DNA from 2 places in the Vibrio sp. 378 genome. Region 2 is predicted to be linked to the other one. Evidence: riboswitches for the same ligand, from Rfam matches in the RefSeq annotation. Region 2 holds a riboswitch; the other holds the start of a gene.

Region 1 (7,907 bases), on a different contig from region 2:
TTAGTTTTACTGGCTCACCGTTGCGGCTAAGTGCGCGACGTTGAATGTCGAATGTCCACTCCCCAAAGCGCACAATGTGCTCTTCACTGGTTTCATTCGCTTTCGAGCTGCCACTGCGCGCTGCTGAAATACGCCACAGCAAGTTTTTAACGCGAACTAACAGCTCTCTCAGTTCAAAAGGTTTTGTCACATAATCGTCAGCACCCATTTCTAGGCCTACGATTTTATCAATGCTATCCGTGCGTCCTGTTACTAATATGATACCAATATCCGATTGGCTACGTAACTCACGAGTAAGCATCAGGCCGTCTTCACCAGGCAGGTTAATATCCAGCATGATCAGGTCTACATCGCCCGCTTGCAAAACTTCACGCATTTCTGCGCCACTCTCTGCTTCGCTGACTTGGTAGCCCTCATTTTGGAAATATCCCGCAAGCTTACTACGAGTTACAACATCATCTTCTACGACTAATACGTGATAGCTCATTTACACCACTTTTCTGTCTTCTTATTATCCAAGACGTATTCTATTCATAACTAGTAACATTTCTAGTCATAGATACATTAAAACGCAAGATTTAGCGTTTTTATTGATTCAAAACAAGCTTGCCCATTGCTATTAATAAGCGGTCATTTTTGACCATAAAACATAACAATTATAGTTACTGCTATTCATTTTAATTGATTACACTTAGGGGATATCCCTAATTGACTTTGTGATGCATGACTTGAAGCATCATTCAGGAGCCCAAAATGCAAGAAGTGAAAGCTTTTAATGAAAAACGCGCTGAAATTTACTGGTGGTTTTCGAGCTTGTTCGCAAAAGAACTAACAGAGAAAGAATTGGAAGCCTATCACAGTGTTGAAATTCGCAGTTTTCTCGCAGGTTTAGGTGAAAATGAGTCGCTAAAACCAGCCGTTGATAGCCTAGTTGATGCATTGAATCGGTTACAAGATCGTGAAGATGCACAACTAGAGCTTGCAGCTGACTTTTGTGAACTGTTTTTGAAGACAGAAAAATACGGCGCTCTTCCTTACGCATCCATGTACATTGGTGAATCAGGTTTACTGAATGACAAGCCAGCTGAGGAAATGGAAAAGTTGATGGCTGAATTTGGCGTTCAAGTAGACGAAAACCTAAAGGAACCTGCGGATCACTTAGCCGTTGAGCTCGACTTTCTCGGGAACATGATTATCCGCTCAAACGAGCTTGAACAAGAAAAACACATGGAAGAAGCCTTCGTTAAACAAAACGACTTTATCCAGCAACAATTGATGTCTTGGTTACCTCAGTTTTCAGACAAATGTAAAAAATTCGATGAATTTGGATTTTACTCAAGTGTCGCGAAACTATTAGTTGCATTTTGTAAACTAGACAGCGCCTACCTTCTTGGTGAATAATTGCCGCCTATTTTTAGGGAGCCTGCCTATCGGGCTTCCTGTGTGCCTGAAAGTGACCGATTGTAAGTAACTTGGGTATAATATTCGTTTGCCTTAACTTAGCGCAAAGACGCTTGGTTATTTAGCAGTCAAAATGTGACTTCAAATACACAAATCTCTTGCTGAAAACATTGCTAGTCAGTCCACATAGGGCTAAAATGTGAGCGCAAACGATTAAATATGATTTATATGTAAACCGCTGAAATATAGCGGTTTTTGTGTTTTCTTAACAGGTTGATGGCAATTTCTCATCAGATAGAAAAAGATAAAATTCATCGACCGATGCTGCTACGCACCCTTTTGTCGCACTTGGATCAACCGCTGCCGAGACACTTAGCGCCAATTTTAGATTGCTAGGTGTGAAACCATTAGAGCATCAGGTACATCCAATACGACATATTTCAGTAGCTCGATACAGGACACCATTTATGGCCACGATAAAAGACGTTGCTCGCTTAGCCGGCGTTTCCACTACGACAGTTTCGCACGTTATCAATAAAACGCGTTTCGTTGCAGAAGCAACGCAAGAAAAAGTAATGAAAGCCGTTGACGAGCTGAATTACGCGCCAAGTGCCGTTGCACGCAGCCTAAAATGCAACTCAACTCGTACGATTGGCATGTTAGTAACTCAATCAACTAACCTATTTTTCTCAGAAGTGATTGATGGCGTTGAGAGCTACTGTTACCGCCAAGGCTATACTCTGATTTTATGTAACACAGGCGGGATTTACGAAAAACAACGCGATTACATTCGTATGCTGGCTGAAAAGCGCGTTGATGGCATCCTAGTGATGTGTTCTGACTTAACCGAAGAACTAAAAGAGATGCTTGACCGTCATGCGGACATTCCTAAAGTGGTCATGGATTGGGGCCCAGAGAGCTCACAAGCAGACAAGATCATGGATAACTCAGAAGAAGGTGGCTACATTGCAACCAAACATCTGATTGACAATGGTCATACGGATATCGCTTGTCTAAGCGGTCATTTTGAAAAGCTTGCTTGCCAAGAGCGCATTGCAGGTTTCCGTCGCGCAATGAGCGAAGCGAACCTAGCTGTAAATGAAGACTGGATCCTTGAAGGTAACTTTGAATGTGATACGGCCGTATTAGTTGCAGATAAAATTACCGCAATGGACAAGCGCCCGACGGCGGTATTCTGTTTTAACGACACAATGGCTCTAGGCCTAATGAGCCGCTTGCAACAAAACGGGATCAAAATTCCTGAAGATATTTCAGTGATCGGCTACGACAACATCGAGCTTGCGGAATACTTCTCTCCACCGCTAACGACTATCCACCAACCTAAACGTCGTGTTGGTAAAAATGCATTCGAAATTCTACTTGAGCGTATCAAAGATAAAGAACACGAAAAACGAATTTTCGAAATGCAACCTGAGCTTGTAATTCGAAATACTGTGAAAAAAATGAACTAAATTTCACTGTATTTAACCGTGTTAAATAAGCGCTCTACAGGGGCGCTTATTTTTTTGGAAAAATTAAGCATTCTCTAATACTTCACACCACTCTAATAACAATTGACTAACGTTAACTCCCTGTTTTATATAAATGTAATATATATTAAGAACTCCTTTTCAAAGGCCAATTTGCACCTTTCCATATGCAAAATAGAGCATTCAATCTATCATTTTTATTGAACCGAAATCACACTTTTAACGCTAAACCGTGATGTTAATTCAATATAAGAAGTATGCTCATTGTGTCACGCACAGGGCAAACCATTCGAAAGAGTGGGACGCAAAGCCTCCGGCCTGAACCATATTACGATATGGAAGGTAGCGGGGTTACCGATGGCAAGTGTGTAAGCAATGACTTTACTCTGTAATGACATTGTTTTTACGCATGTTTGCTACTCTCTCGGACCTGACTTTTGGTGGCGTAATATTAATTACACCGAGATAACAAAACATGGATAAACCGATACTCAAAGACTCTATGAAGCTATTTGAGGCACTTGGTAATATCAAGTCGCGCTCAATGTTTGGTGGCTTCGGACTATTCGCTGATGAAACAATGTTTGCACTAGTGGTAAACAATCAGCTTCATATCAGAGCAGACCAAAAAACTTCATCTGACTTCGAGAAACAAGGGCTAAAGCCTTACGTTTATAAAAAACGTGGCTTCCCAGTCGTTACAAAGTACTACGCTATTTCCAGCGATTTATGGGAATCAAGCGAACGCTTAATCGAAGTAGCGAATCAATCATTGAAAAAGGCAAAGCTTGAGAAAGAACAGCAAGCAAGTACAAAGCCTAACCGTTTGAAAGATTTGCCTAACTTACGACTGGCTACCGAGCGCATGCTAAAAAAAGCCGGCATCGAATCCGTAGAGAAGCTTGAAGAGGAAGGTGCGCTTAACGCCTATAAAGCGATAAGAGATACGCACTCTGCAACCGTCAACATTGAGTTGCTATGGGCACTAGAAGGTGCTATCAACGGCACTCATTGGAGTGTGGTACCTCAAGCTCGCCGAGATGAGTTGATGAACGGCCTCCAATAAAAGTCGACCTAAAAACTATCTTGTAAAACCGCAGTCTAATCTGCGGTTTTTTTGTGAAATTTTTTCGGTTTTCCTACTGTCTTATTACATATATCCCAAATTGGAATCAAAATTATGAATAAGAAACTGATATTAGGTCTCATCCTACTAGCGGCTATCGTCTTTTTAGGTATTAACTTTGGCCAGTATTTAACCTTAGAGAATGCAAAAGCCCAACAAGAAGCACTAACTACATACCTCGATCAGAATTTTGTATTCTCGGCTGCGATTTACTTTTTTACCTACATTGCAATTACCGCTTTTTCTATCCCAGGAGCGGCAGTAGTCACCTTACTTGGTGCAGCCTTATTTGGTTTTTGGACAAGCTTGCTACTGGTTTCTTTCGCTAGCACTATGGGGGCAACACTGGCCTTCTTGAGCAGCCGATACTTATTGCGTGACTGGGTACAAAACAAATTCGGAAATAAACTCAACGCAATTAATCAAGGTGTCGAAAAAGACGGAGCTTTTTATCTATTTTCCTTGCGCCTAATCCCTGTATTCCCTTTCTTTCTAATCAACTTACTGATGGGCTTAACACCGATGTCTGTAGGTCGATTTTATCTCACTAGCCAAATAGGTATGCTGCCAGGCACAGCCGTATATCTGAATGCAGGTACTCAATTAGCAACAATTGAAAGCCTATCGGGCATTGTTTCACCCGCAGTATTAGCGTCTTTTGCGCTATTGGGACTATTTCCAATCATCACTAAATGGGTTATGAATAAAGTAAGGCCGACACCAAGTCAGCAAAACTCGTAATTGGTGAAGTGGGTATTTTGATGAAAATATTTATCGCTAAAAACCCAGCAGAAGCACACATTGTATGTGAGCTGCTTAAAGTGGAACAAATTTACTGTGAAGTTCGTGGAGAAGGTATTTTCGGCTTAAAAGGAGAACTGCCGTTTGGTGATGATACCGATCCTTATGTGTGGCTTTTTGACACTGCACAAAAGATGAAAGCTGAAGAAATAGTAAAAGCATATCGAAAACAATCCGATAGGCATGAGTATCAAGATTGGCAATGCCCAAAATGTCATGAAATAAACGAAGGGCAATTTGGTGCATGTTGGCAATGTGGATATCAACTAGGAGAGCTATAGCGGCTCTCCTATTCAGTGGATGCACTCAGTTTTAAGCACATACAGCTTGCTGTTTAATAAACTCGATGGAGTGTTGATTGAAGTCTTCTGGACGCTCTACATTGCATACATGACCACAATTCGGGATTTCTCGTAGAATGCTGAGCTTATGTGCTGCAACCATTTCTTTGACAGGTTTAATAAACATGTAATCCCTGTCGCCCATTAAGTAAAGAGTCGGAATGGGTAACTCTCGATCTTTAAAATATTTCATTAACGGATTTACATCAGCGGCAAGAATAAACCAACGTTTAAATTCTTTTTGGCAAAGCTTCTTGGCTTCGCGAATAAAAAGGTGGCGAGATTCTCGTTGGCTTCTTTGAGGCATAACAATATAAGCGAACAGTTTGTAGAGCCACATGTACGGTAGGATATGCTTACAAAAATTACCTAATTTCACCAATATCTGAGAACGAGTGTTAAGCCTTGTGACAGCACCGCCGAGCACCATCGAACGTACGCGCTCTGATGACAATTCAGCAAGGTTTCGAACAATAATAGTACCAAGCGACATACCGACAAAGTGAGCGGATTGGATCTTTAAATGGTCCAATACTTTCAAAATATCTTGGGTAACTTCCGTAAAGGTATAACGGCTAGCAATGAGCTCTTTAAGTAACTGATTTGACTTTCCATGACCTCTTAAATCGATCAGCAATAAGTTAAAGTGTTGCTTGTAAGCTTTAATTTGCTTGAACCAGATAGAAGAGCTACCACCAGCACCGTGCACAAATACAACCCACTCATTACTAGTAGGGTGCAAATAGGTTTTATGAAAAAGTAGCGGCTGGGTCATATTGAGTATCAAAAAGATCGTGCTATTGAGTAAAAAGCCATCCTACCACACTCCCCTTACTCAAGATAATAAAGGCACCTCATTCGGTGCCTTTCGTTACAATTTTAAGTCAAACTAACGCTGAGTGGTAAAGCTGCAAATAAGATTCTGCGGCCTTTTGCCAACAAAAGTCTTGTTGCATCGCGTGCAACTGTACTTTATTCACTTCAGGCTCGTTTTGAGCGTAGAGCAACAGTGCCCTTAGCATCGTTAACAACAATGCCTGCGGTGTCGGTTCGAAAAAAACAAACCCCGTTGCTTCAGATGGGTTTACATCATAATCGCTAACGCTGTCCTTTAAGCCACCAACACCGCGTACTATCGGTAATGTCCCATAAGCCATACTATAGATTTGGTTTAAGCCACATGGTTCAAACTCAGAAGGCATCAAGAAGAAATCAGAACCAGCTTCAACGATATGCGCAAGTTCATTGTCATACGCTTCTACAAAGGCAAATTTGCTAGAAAACTGCGCGGTAACCTCTCGTAGCTGAGCGGCAAGAACAGGGTCTCCGGTCCCAACGACAACTAGCTGAACATCGTGCTTCAAAAAATCGGCCAAAGCAGGCAACAAGTAATGAACGCCTTTCTGCTGGGTCAATCGACAAACCATACCGAACATAGCTACATTTTTTTCGGGCAAATTTAGTCGTTGTTGTAATGCTTTTTTACAAGCTTTCTTCCCTTGCGACATACTTTGCTGGTCGGCGCAGTAATTAACCGGCAAGTAGGTATCCGTTTCCGGATTCCAAGCGCTGTAATCACAACCATTCAAGATGCCGACTAAGTCCTGTGCACGTTGCTGAAACTCCCAAGCCATGCCGTGACTGCCAAGCTCTGTTTTTAGTTCCTCTGCGTACGTAGGGCTAACCGCGTTTATCTTATCTGCATTCATTACGCCAGCTTTAAGCATCGTAATATGCGTTGCACTCACCGCAGCATCGGGAACGTTTCTACAATGAAACTCTGGCAAACACTGCACGTCTTCATAACTAAATACGCCTTTAAAGACCGCATTGTGAATTGAAATGACGCTTTTAGTATGAGCAAAGAACGGATCATTGCCATACCTGTGCTTGAGCAAAAATGGAACAAGACCTGTGTGCCAATCGTTCGCGTGTATGATATTAGGTTGAAAGGCGAGCTTGGGTAACATGTCGAGACATACTGCACTAAAAAACGCAAAGCGCTCGCCGTTATCAGTATACGCTTGGTTGTTCTCCGCATACATTGATGGTCGATTGAAATACGGCGGACAATCAATCAGGTAAACAGGATTTTGACCTAACATGAGCCGCAAAACTCGATACTCCGTATGCGGCCATGATGTTAATTTTGTTTCTAATACAACTTCTGCGTCTGCGAGTTTATCAATACTACTGTACGCAGGGATGGTAATTCTTACGTCTTGCTGTAGGTTTTGAAGGGCTTCCGGTAGTGCCTTGGCAACATCTGCCAAGCCACCACTTTTAATGAGGCCTTCAACCTCAGAAGCTACAAACAGAATAGATAAGTTGTTAGTAGCCAACTCGAGCTCCTTTCGGAATAACAACAATGCCCTCCTCAGACACGTGGAAGTGTTTTTTATCTTCTTGAAGATTCACACCAATCTGAGTACCAGGAGCAATATCGGCATCCTTGTCGACAATCACACGACGTAAAACACAGCCTTCGCCAATTTTTACGTCACCAAGAAGTATACATTCGCTGATATCGCAAGCAGAAGCAATATTACTGCGAAAACCAAGCACCGACTTTTCGATTCTTGAGCCTCTAACATAGCTGCCATTACACACTAAACTATCGATTATCTGCACACGACCATTATCAGAGTCGGTAAATGTCGCAGGTGGCAATGGTGGGTAGTAGGTGTGCAATGGCCATTTACGGTTGTACAGCGAAAATGGTGCATCTTTTTCTAGCAGATCCATATG
Region 2 (7,907 bases):
TACTATCGTATTGTGGTCATCACCTTTTAGTGAGCCCTTTTCTGTTTAAGTAAGGCAGGATGTGCGGACGTGATTCGCCAGCCAGTTTACTGGTGACTTCTTGCGACCAAGTACTCTGTTTTTGATTGCTCGAACGGTTTGCATAGTAGTTTTGCATAGTTTGGTCATACGTCTGAATATCATCCAAGTTTAGGTCTTGATACTGATTTTCATGCACCACGACATGCTTAGGTAGGCGAGGTTTTACTTCAGGGGCTTGATCTGGATGACCAAGACACATACCAAATAAAATGGCGGTATTTTTAGGTAAACCTAATAATTCGTCTACTTTTTGGGCATTGTTTCGTAAACCACCAATATACACACCTCCTAGTCCCATCGACTCCGCCGCTAGCAAGCAATTTTGTGCCATGATGCCCGAGTCTACAGCGCCTATTAGAGTTAACTCGGTAAAGTCAGCTTGAACATCTGGGTTGATACTGGCGTGGCGTTGGTAATCAATGCAAAACACCAAAAACTCAGCCGCGCTTTCAACGTACCCTTGATTTCCGGCATATTGAGCTAATAGTGTACGTTTTTCTTTGTCGGTCACGCGGATAATTGAAACGACTTGCAACATGCTTGATGAGGACGCCGCAAGGCCGGCTTGAAGAATGGCATCTAATTGTTCGCTCTCAATCGGTTGTGAGGTGAATTTTCGAATTGAGCGGTGATTGAGAATTGTTTGAATCGTGCTGTTCATGGTGACTTAACATCCCCTGTTACGTGTAAAGGCTGAAGACTCACCTTAGCGACATTTGATGAGTCGGTAAACTATCTCAAAAGAAAAACAATGCTTGGTGCATAAGTGTGAAGACGAATCGAGAATACACCACTCGTTCTGTTTGAGAGCGTATATACTGTTTTTAGAATCAATAATTTAAATGCAGTGGAAAATATGAAAGAACTCATTGTTCATACAGTTACGGTGTTTATGGGCTTCTTTGCCATCATGAACCCTATCGCCAATATTCCCATCTTTTTGAGTTTAACTGCTGATGAAGATAAAGAAACCATCCGTTCCATTGCGCTCCGCTCGGTTTTTATTGCATTTATTATCATCGCGATATTTTCTATTGCCGGTAAGTTAATTTTTGATTTGTTTGGTATCACGCTTTATGCATTGCGAATAACAGGCGGCATTTTGGTGTTTTTGATAGGTTTTAACATGCTTCAAGGTGATTCGACGCATCAGAAAACCAAAGAGAAGGCGTATTCACCAGCTCAGCAACGGGCGGCATTGAGTATTGCAGTGTCTCCACTGGCGATGCCAATATTAGCTGGGCCTGGAACGATTGCTACCGCGATGAACTTTGCGACAGCGGGTGGTTTCGATCAAACCATTATTACTATCGTTTCTTTCGCTGTCCTCTGTGTGATCACCTATGTACTGTTTTTATTTGGAGACAAATTGGTCAAAGCGGTTGGACCAAGTGCTCTAAATGTTGTGACTAAAATGATGGGCTTAATTCTAGCGGTTATTGGTACTCAAATGTTCATTGATGGCGCGGGCGAAGCCTATAAAACGGTTTTCTCCTAGATTTCTCTTAGACCTTGCCACCTTGGTTAAGCCCGCAATTACATTTCTAACGGGTACGGATTTTTTGAACTTTAGTTTTCATTTTCTAAGAGAGAAATAAATAGACTTCACCTATTTCAATAATAAGAATATTCAATTGTTGTGATTGCACGAATTTCATTACTCTTTTGGCAAGGAGAATGGGGGAAATATGGCAACAAAAGCAATTGTAGTAGAAGGCGGCGCGATGCGAGGCGTCTTCGCAAGCGGAGTGTTAGATGCGTTTTTAGAGCAGAGTTATAAACCGTTTGATTTTGCAATCGGTGTATCTGCTGGTGCATCAAATTTGATTGGGTATTTGACCGACTACCCGCATCGCAGTATTAACGTCATTACTAAGCTGGCCACAAGCAAACGCTTTTTTGACCCAACTCGCTTCGTTAAAGGTGGGGACCTCATTGATGTGAAGTGGCTGTTTGAAGAATCTAATCGCTTGTATCCCGTCGATGAAAATAAACTGTTTAATGGCGTTCCTTTTCTCGCAGCGACAACAAATGTAGATACAGGGCAAGCAGATTACTATCGCGTGACACGTGATAATTTTCACCATGCGATTGAAGCGACAACAGCATTGCCGATTGCCTACAAGCATACCCCTTGTTTTTCTGGCGGTTGTTATACCGATGGTGGGGTCGCTGACTCTATACCAGTGCGTGAGGCTTATCGTCGAGGGGCTCGCGACATAACCGTAGTACTCTCTCACCCGCTGAATTATGCCAAAAAGCCAGTTAAGACCACATGGCTGATGAAGAAACTGTTTGCGGAGCACCCCAAAATGGCGGATGCGATGTTAAGACGTGCAGATAACTATAATCAATCATTAGAGTTTATTCGTAACCCTCCACCAGGAACACATGTTAGGGTAATTGCCCCACCAGATAATTTTCATGTTCAGCGCTTATCAATGCGACAATCCGTTTTACTAGAAGGGTATGAAATGGGGCTGATTGAGGGGCGAGCGCATCTCACTAGTTTATCTGGTGTTCATGGTTTAGACCGGGAAAATTGTCATTTTTGCGTTTGATTATAAAAGAGCCTCATAGTGAGGCTCTTTTGCGTAACGTTCAAAGGGTGATTTAGTTGACTTTATCCCAAGCCATCTCCCAGTGTGAACCTATTCCAGGCTCGTAATGGTTTGCGCTTTCTTTCCACTGCATACAGTAACCAGAGTATGGGAAAGGTTTACATTGATAAATGCCCCCGTCGCTGGCAAGCACTTTTGTGCCCGCCATGTAGCTAGATAGTCCTTCAGGGAAGACAAAATCGTACTCACCAGATGGTGGTGGCGTTACTGGATCTTCTTTTAAGTGAAAGTCGAGCGTTTGCTGATCCACCAAGTTGCCATCTTTATCCTTAATACGTGTTACGAGCATATGGTGACCCGGCTCCGATTTACTTAAAGCGAGCGATATCGCTTCTACCGAGCCGTCTTTCATTTCGTTTGCCCAACTTGCAAGTGGTTCGCGATGGTGATTGTAAACGGTGAGTTCTGCATTTAAATCGCCTTCAGCAGTTAGTGTCAGATCCAACGTTGTCGGTGTTGACTCAATGATATATTCGTCTGCTAAGCCATCTACTGTGAGTGAGTATTCTGGAACAGGAGTTTCAATGTTATAGCCGATCTCTACTCGCTCAAGGCCGCTATTTGCTTGCAGATACACCGGATTAGTACCATAAACAGGAGTGAATTTATCCTCTGCATACTGCCCGGCTTGCAGTTTTGCTTGTTCTTGGTTTAGCTTAGTCGCGAGTGCGTAAGACCAGTTTTTCGCTTGGCCCATTGCTGCATCGGTAATTTCTAGTTCAGTTCTATACGCTATGTTTTCACCTGCTTGATCAAATACGCGCGTATAAACCGAATCCCCAATATTTAAATCCATTGTAGGAATAATTTGACCGCCTTGCTTCCAATCTGGAATAACGGGACTGTCACCATCAAATTTCACATCGATCACGTTATAAAATGAGGCTGCAGTGTCGCCAACATCCCATACTGCCAGGATGACATGGTATCCCTCGCGAGTAGGCACATTACATTGATGGCTTACCTGTTTCGGGGGTTGAACCATATTGCCGTTGACGACACAGAAAGGAGTTAGATCAAAAGAGTCTCGTGATAGTGAAGCGTTTGGGTTCCAATCAGGCTTGGTGATGTAATATTTCCAGTCGCGCGTCACGTGGTTAGCGGTAAATGTCCATTCAAAAGTTTGTGTACCTGCTTGAATAGTGCGTTTTACCCAACGGTCGGCAGTTTGCTCATCAAGGGCAGCTGCTAAAGCGGTTTCGGCACTCGCTATTTTACCATCGCGAGGCCCTGTTTCGGGAAAGCCATCAGGGCCTTCAACGCTTTGCGGTTCATATTGAATCGCACCGCAGTTATTATTTTTTTCGTTAGTATCTGGCGTTGGATACTTACATAGTGCCGAGCGACTTGCAGCGACACCACCATTGGTTTCTGATACATAACCGTGAGCCGCAGCACCTGAGCTAATGCTTGCAAGTGCTAACGCGAGTACGGATTTGGTTGGAAATGATTTCATCACATGTCCTCTGTTATGGCTGACAAACTAGTGTCACACCCCGGCGCATGCTGAGCATAAAGCAACGCTACAGAAATTGGACTTCTGTAACACTGCGTCATGGTAACCCCGCTATCATGAGCATTCTTTTAGATTTTTAAATGCAGACAGACCGGAAGCTTTGCGTCCCACCCTTTCGAATGGTTTGCCGAAATGTGATTGAGCAGCCAAAATTTAGCTTAAGAATTTACATGTGGAAAAGTAAACGTCACTGACATGGAATCCTGTTCTCAAATTGAAAGATAACGATATCTTAACCTCGTCAATATTGTGCAGTGTCGTCTTGCAAGGTATTGATTTTAATTTTGTTTTTATCTTTTTTATAGTCATGGTGAATGGGTGGAGGTTTGTTGGGGATAAGTGGAGAGGAATCGTGCTAAGGGTGGAAAAAGTTCTGTCTAAAGGGCGGAGTGTACCGCCCTTTGAATGGTGTTATTTCGGCATGATGACAGTATCAATCACGTGAATGACACCGTTTTTAGCTTTCACATCGGTTGCAATGACATTTGCATCGTTAACCATGACTTTATCGCCCATGGTTTTAATCATCACATCTTGCCCCTGAACCGTAGTCGCTTTGTCTAGCTTAACAACATCGGCAGCCATCACTTTCCCTGGGACGACGTGATAAGTCAAAACAGATACTAACTTGTCTTTGTTTTCCGGCATTAAGAGCATGTCGACTGTGCCGTCTGGCAGTTTTGCAAAAGCGTCATCCGTTGGTGCAAAAACAGTAAATGGGCCTTCCCCTTTGAGATTGTCAACCAGGCCCGCTGCTTTCACCGCAGCAACAAGCGTATTGAAAGAGCCATTTTCAGCGGCAACGTCGACAATATCGGCTTTCATCATGCCATGCTCATGAGCCTTGACGGGAAGCATAAAAGATAATGTCGCCATCAGTGTCGCCGCGATAACTAAGATACGTTTGAACATAATGTGTTCCTTACTAGTTGAGGGTACAACGGATTCCCTGGAGTGTGTTTGCATTTGTACGCATCGTGATTGAAAGATGATCATCGCGTCCTACTTTCTTTTGAGGGTCTAACATGTCGCGCAAGAATTCGTCTGCCTTCTTGTTTCACATCAGCTCGTTTCCGCCACGTCCATAAGCGCTCTCTTGCTGCCTTAGCTGCGTTGTCTGGTGCGATAATAGGTGCAAGGTAACGGCTATCTGGCTGCAATTGATACATGACAGCTTCCATCTGGGTCATTGTCCAGGGCTCGAATAAAAGAGGGGGAGGAACCATTTGTAACTCAGGCACCCACTTGTAGATGAACGTACCGTTAGGATCATGTTCTTGGGCTTGCTTGATCGGATTATAAATACGGATTGTGTTAGTCCCGGTTACTCCTGCTTGCATTTGGAATTGTGGGTAATGAATTCCAGGCTCAAAGTCGAGAAATAGTTGCGCTAAATGCGTTACACCTACTCGCCAATCCATGTTCATGTGGTGAGTAAGAAAGCTAACCAGCATGGCACGCATGCGAAAGTTAATGTAACCAGTGTGGTGCAAACAGCGCATGCAGGCATCAATCAAAGGTACGCCAGTATGCCCGGATTTCCATGCTGCTAACTTTTCTTCATCGAAAGTACTACTTTGTCTAATCAATGGTTCGTAAGCCCGATTAACGCAGTAAAACTCCATGTCGTATTCCGATTCGAATTTTTGGATGAAGTGACAGTGCCAATGAAGCCGTGAAGACAATGCAATTAAGCTGCGACGAAATCCAGCGACTTGCCAGTGTTTCAAAAGGTATTGATAAACTTCACGCAAGGATATGTTACCCCAAGCGAGGTATGGAGAAAGTCGAGTACAGGCTGTGCGTGAGGCTGTGGGACTAGAAATGCTTCGATAGTAATCACGACCTCGACGATGAAAAAAGTCCTCTAGTGTTTTCCAAGCGAGCCGGCTTCCTCCCGTTTGCATTCCTTTGCATTTTGATAGCCAGGATGATGGTGGCGAAAACGAACAGCCGAGAGCTTCTGCATCCAATGAATGCAATAAGTCGGTTTGGATCTCAATAGGGCTTATTGAGGCTCTCATGACAGAGTCCCAATGTTTGTCCCAACCTTGCCGGTTTTTTGCACCTCTGATAACAGCACCGTGTTCGAACTCAAACCAGTCGATGTTCTGCTCATACAGCCAAGCGGCAACTTGTCGGTCTCGTTCAAAGGTGCAGTTGAGTCCTATTTCTTGGTGAGAAAAAACAGCGTTGATTTGATATTGCGCTTGAATTGATTGGAAACATGCTAAGGCATCGTCAAACAGCACCGTGATTCGATGCCCATACGCTTTGAGCGTTTCATCCATGTCTTGCAGTGATTGCCAAACAAATCGCCAGTGGCGCTCAGAATAGTGTGGGTTGTTCAATAGCAATGGTTCAACAATATACAAAAGCACAGTGGGTGCTTTGTTGATAATGCTTGAGTTAGTGGTTGATGGTCAGTCAGCCTCAAATCTCGCTTTAACCACACGACATTGATTGTTTGCATCGGAATCCTCTTTGTTTCCGATGTTGTACGCAAGTAAACCGAAGAAATCTCATCCAATGATCGGTTTTATTCTACAAAACGTAGAGGTAACTTTCAGGGAGGTGACACATGGCAATACCATTGAGTAAGTTACAAAAATACTTCTATGTAGACAAATTGGTCATTCATTCGCTTGATCTCGCATTGTACCAGGCATCTGTCGTGATTGATGGAGAAGCGCAATTTATCACTGATGACAACGGTATCTTTTTGAGGGCTCATTCCCTGATCGAGATGCAAAAGAAGTGCAGGAATATCAAAGCAAATAAGCAGGTTCTAGTGCATCAAAGTGCTTATGATGAAATGGTGGGGCTACCCGAAGGCAAAAGAGACAATCAACTAGAGGTATTGGTGAGGGATACAAAATTGTATTGAAAGAGTATTGGTGCGTAGTAAAAGCGAGCCACCATACGGCAGCTCGCTAAATATAAGGAGAGTTGGGCTTAGTCTTGTTTACGCTGCGCTTCTTTTTGCGCGTACTTAGCGGCACGTCGGGCTTCTCTTTGCTTGGCACTTTCACCACCAACATGCTGCTCGCCTCGCTGCTCTGCAAGAACAATTTGTTTTTCACGCTCGCGGAATCGAGCAATTTGTTCTTCTGAGTGTGTGCCGTGACATTTTGGACAGCTCACGCCTTGCTCGAACAATTCTGACTGTTTGTCTTCTTCAGTGATCGGTAGACGACAAGCGTTACATAAATCGTAATCTGCTTTTTCTAGCTGGTGGTTCACGGCAACACGACCGTCAAATACGTAACAATCGCCTTCCCACATGCTCTCTTCTTGAGGAACTTCTTCAAGATATTTAAGAATGCCGCCTTCTAGGTGGTAGACCTCATCAAAGCCCTGTTCTTTCATGTAAGCCGTTGATTTTTCGCAGCGGATACCACCGGTACAGAACATCGCAACTTTCTTGTGTTTTGCCGGGTCCATGTTTTCTTTTACATAGTCTGGGAATTCACGAAAGGTTTCAGTATTTGGGTTTACAGCGCCTTTGAATGTCCCGATCTCGATTTCGTAATCATTACGTGTATCGACAACAAACACTTCAGGATCAGCAATAAGATCGTTCCACTCTTGAGGTTTCACGTAAGTCCCCACTACGTGGCGAGGGTCTATACCTTCAACACCTAATGTTACGATCTCTTTTTTCAATTTCACTTTGGTGCGATTGAATG

Evidence for each region. A riboswitch is a leader RNA that binds a small molecule or an ion and turns the genes downstream of it on or off. The one in region 2 is predicted to bind cyclic di-GMP.
Region 1: linked by a shared signal. The riboswitch ahead of R7Q48_RS09210 (TfoX/Sxy family DNA transformation protein) and the one ahead of gbpA (N-acetylglucosamine-binding protein GbpA) in region 2 are both predicted to bind cyclic di-GMP.

Annotation. Positions count from the first base shown of each region.
Region 1 covers NZ_JAWOUO010000004.1:91,502-99,408, reverse strand. The annotation lists gene torR (two-component system response regulator TorR) at 1-487, opposite strand, end outside; gene torD (molecular chaperone TorD) at 754-1,401, shown strand; gene purR (HTH-type transcriptional repressor PurR) at 1,869-2,873, shown strand; cyclic di-GMP riboswitch class I at 3,161-3,250, shown strand; gene R7Q48_RS09210 (TfoX/Sxy family DNA transformation protein) at 3,367-3,957, shown strand; gene R7Q48_RS09205 (TVP38/TMEM64 family protein) at 4,072-4,758, shown strand; gene R7Q48_RS09200 (DUF2007 domain-containing protein) at 4,779-5,099, shown strand; gene R7Q48_RS09195 (alpha/beta fold hydrolase) at 5,131-5,934, opposite strand; gene glgA (glycogen synthase GlgA) at 6,044-7,501, opposite strand; gene glgC (glucose-1-phosphate adenylyltransferase) at 7,491-7,907, opposite strand, start outside.
Region 2 covers NZ_JAWOUO010000002.1:384,552-392,458, reverse strand. The annotation lists gene nfsA (oxygen-insensitive NADPH nitroreductase) at 20-742, opposite strand; gene R7Q48_RS05190 (MarC family protein) at 938-1,579, shown strand; gene R7Q48_RS05185 (patatin family protein) at 1,770-2,642, shown strand; gene gbpA (N-acetylglucosamine-binding protein GbpA) at 2,695-4,158, opposite strand; cyclic di-GMP riboswitch class I at 4,257-4,357, opposite strand; gene R7Q48_RS05175 (fasciclin domain-containing protein) at 4,630-5,130, opposite strand; partial or broken gene R7Q48_RS05170 (deoxyribodipyrimidine photo-lyase/cryptochrome family protein) at 5,211-6,691, opposite strand; gene R7Q48_RS05165 (DUF6482 family protein) at 6,800-7,105, shown strand; gene R7Q48_RS05160 (rhodanese-related sulfurtransferase) at 7,174-7,907, opposite strand, start outside.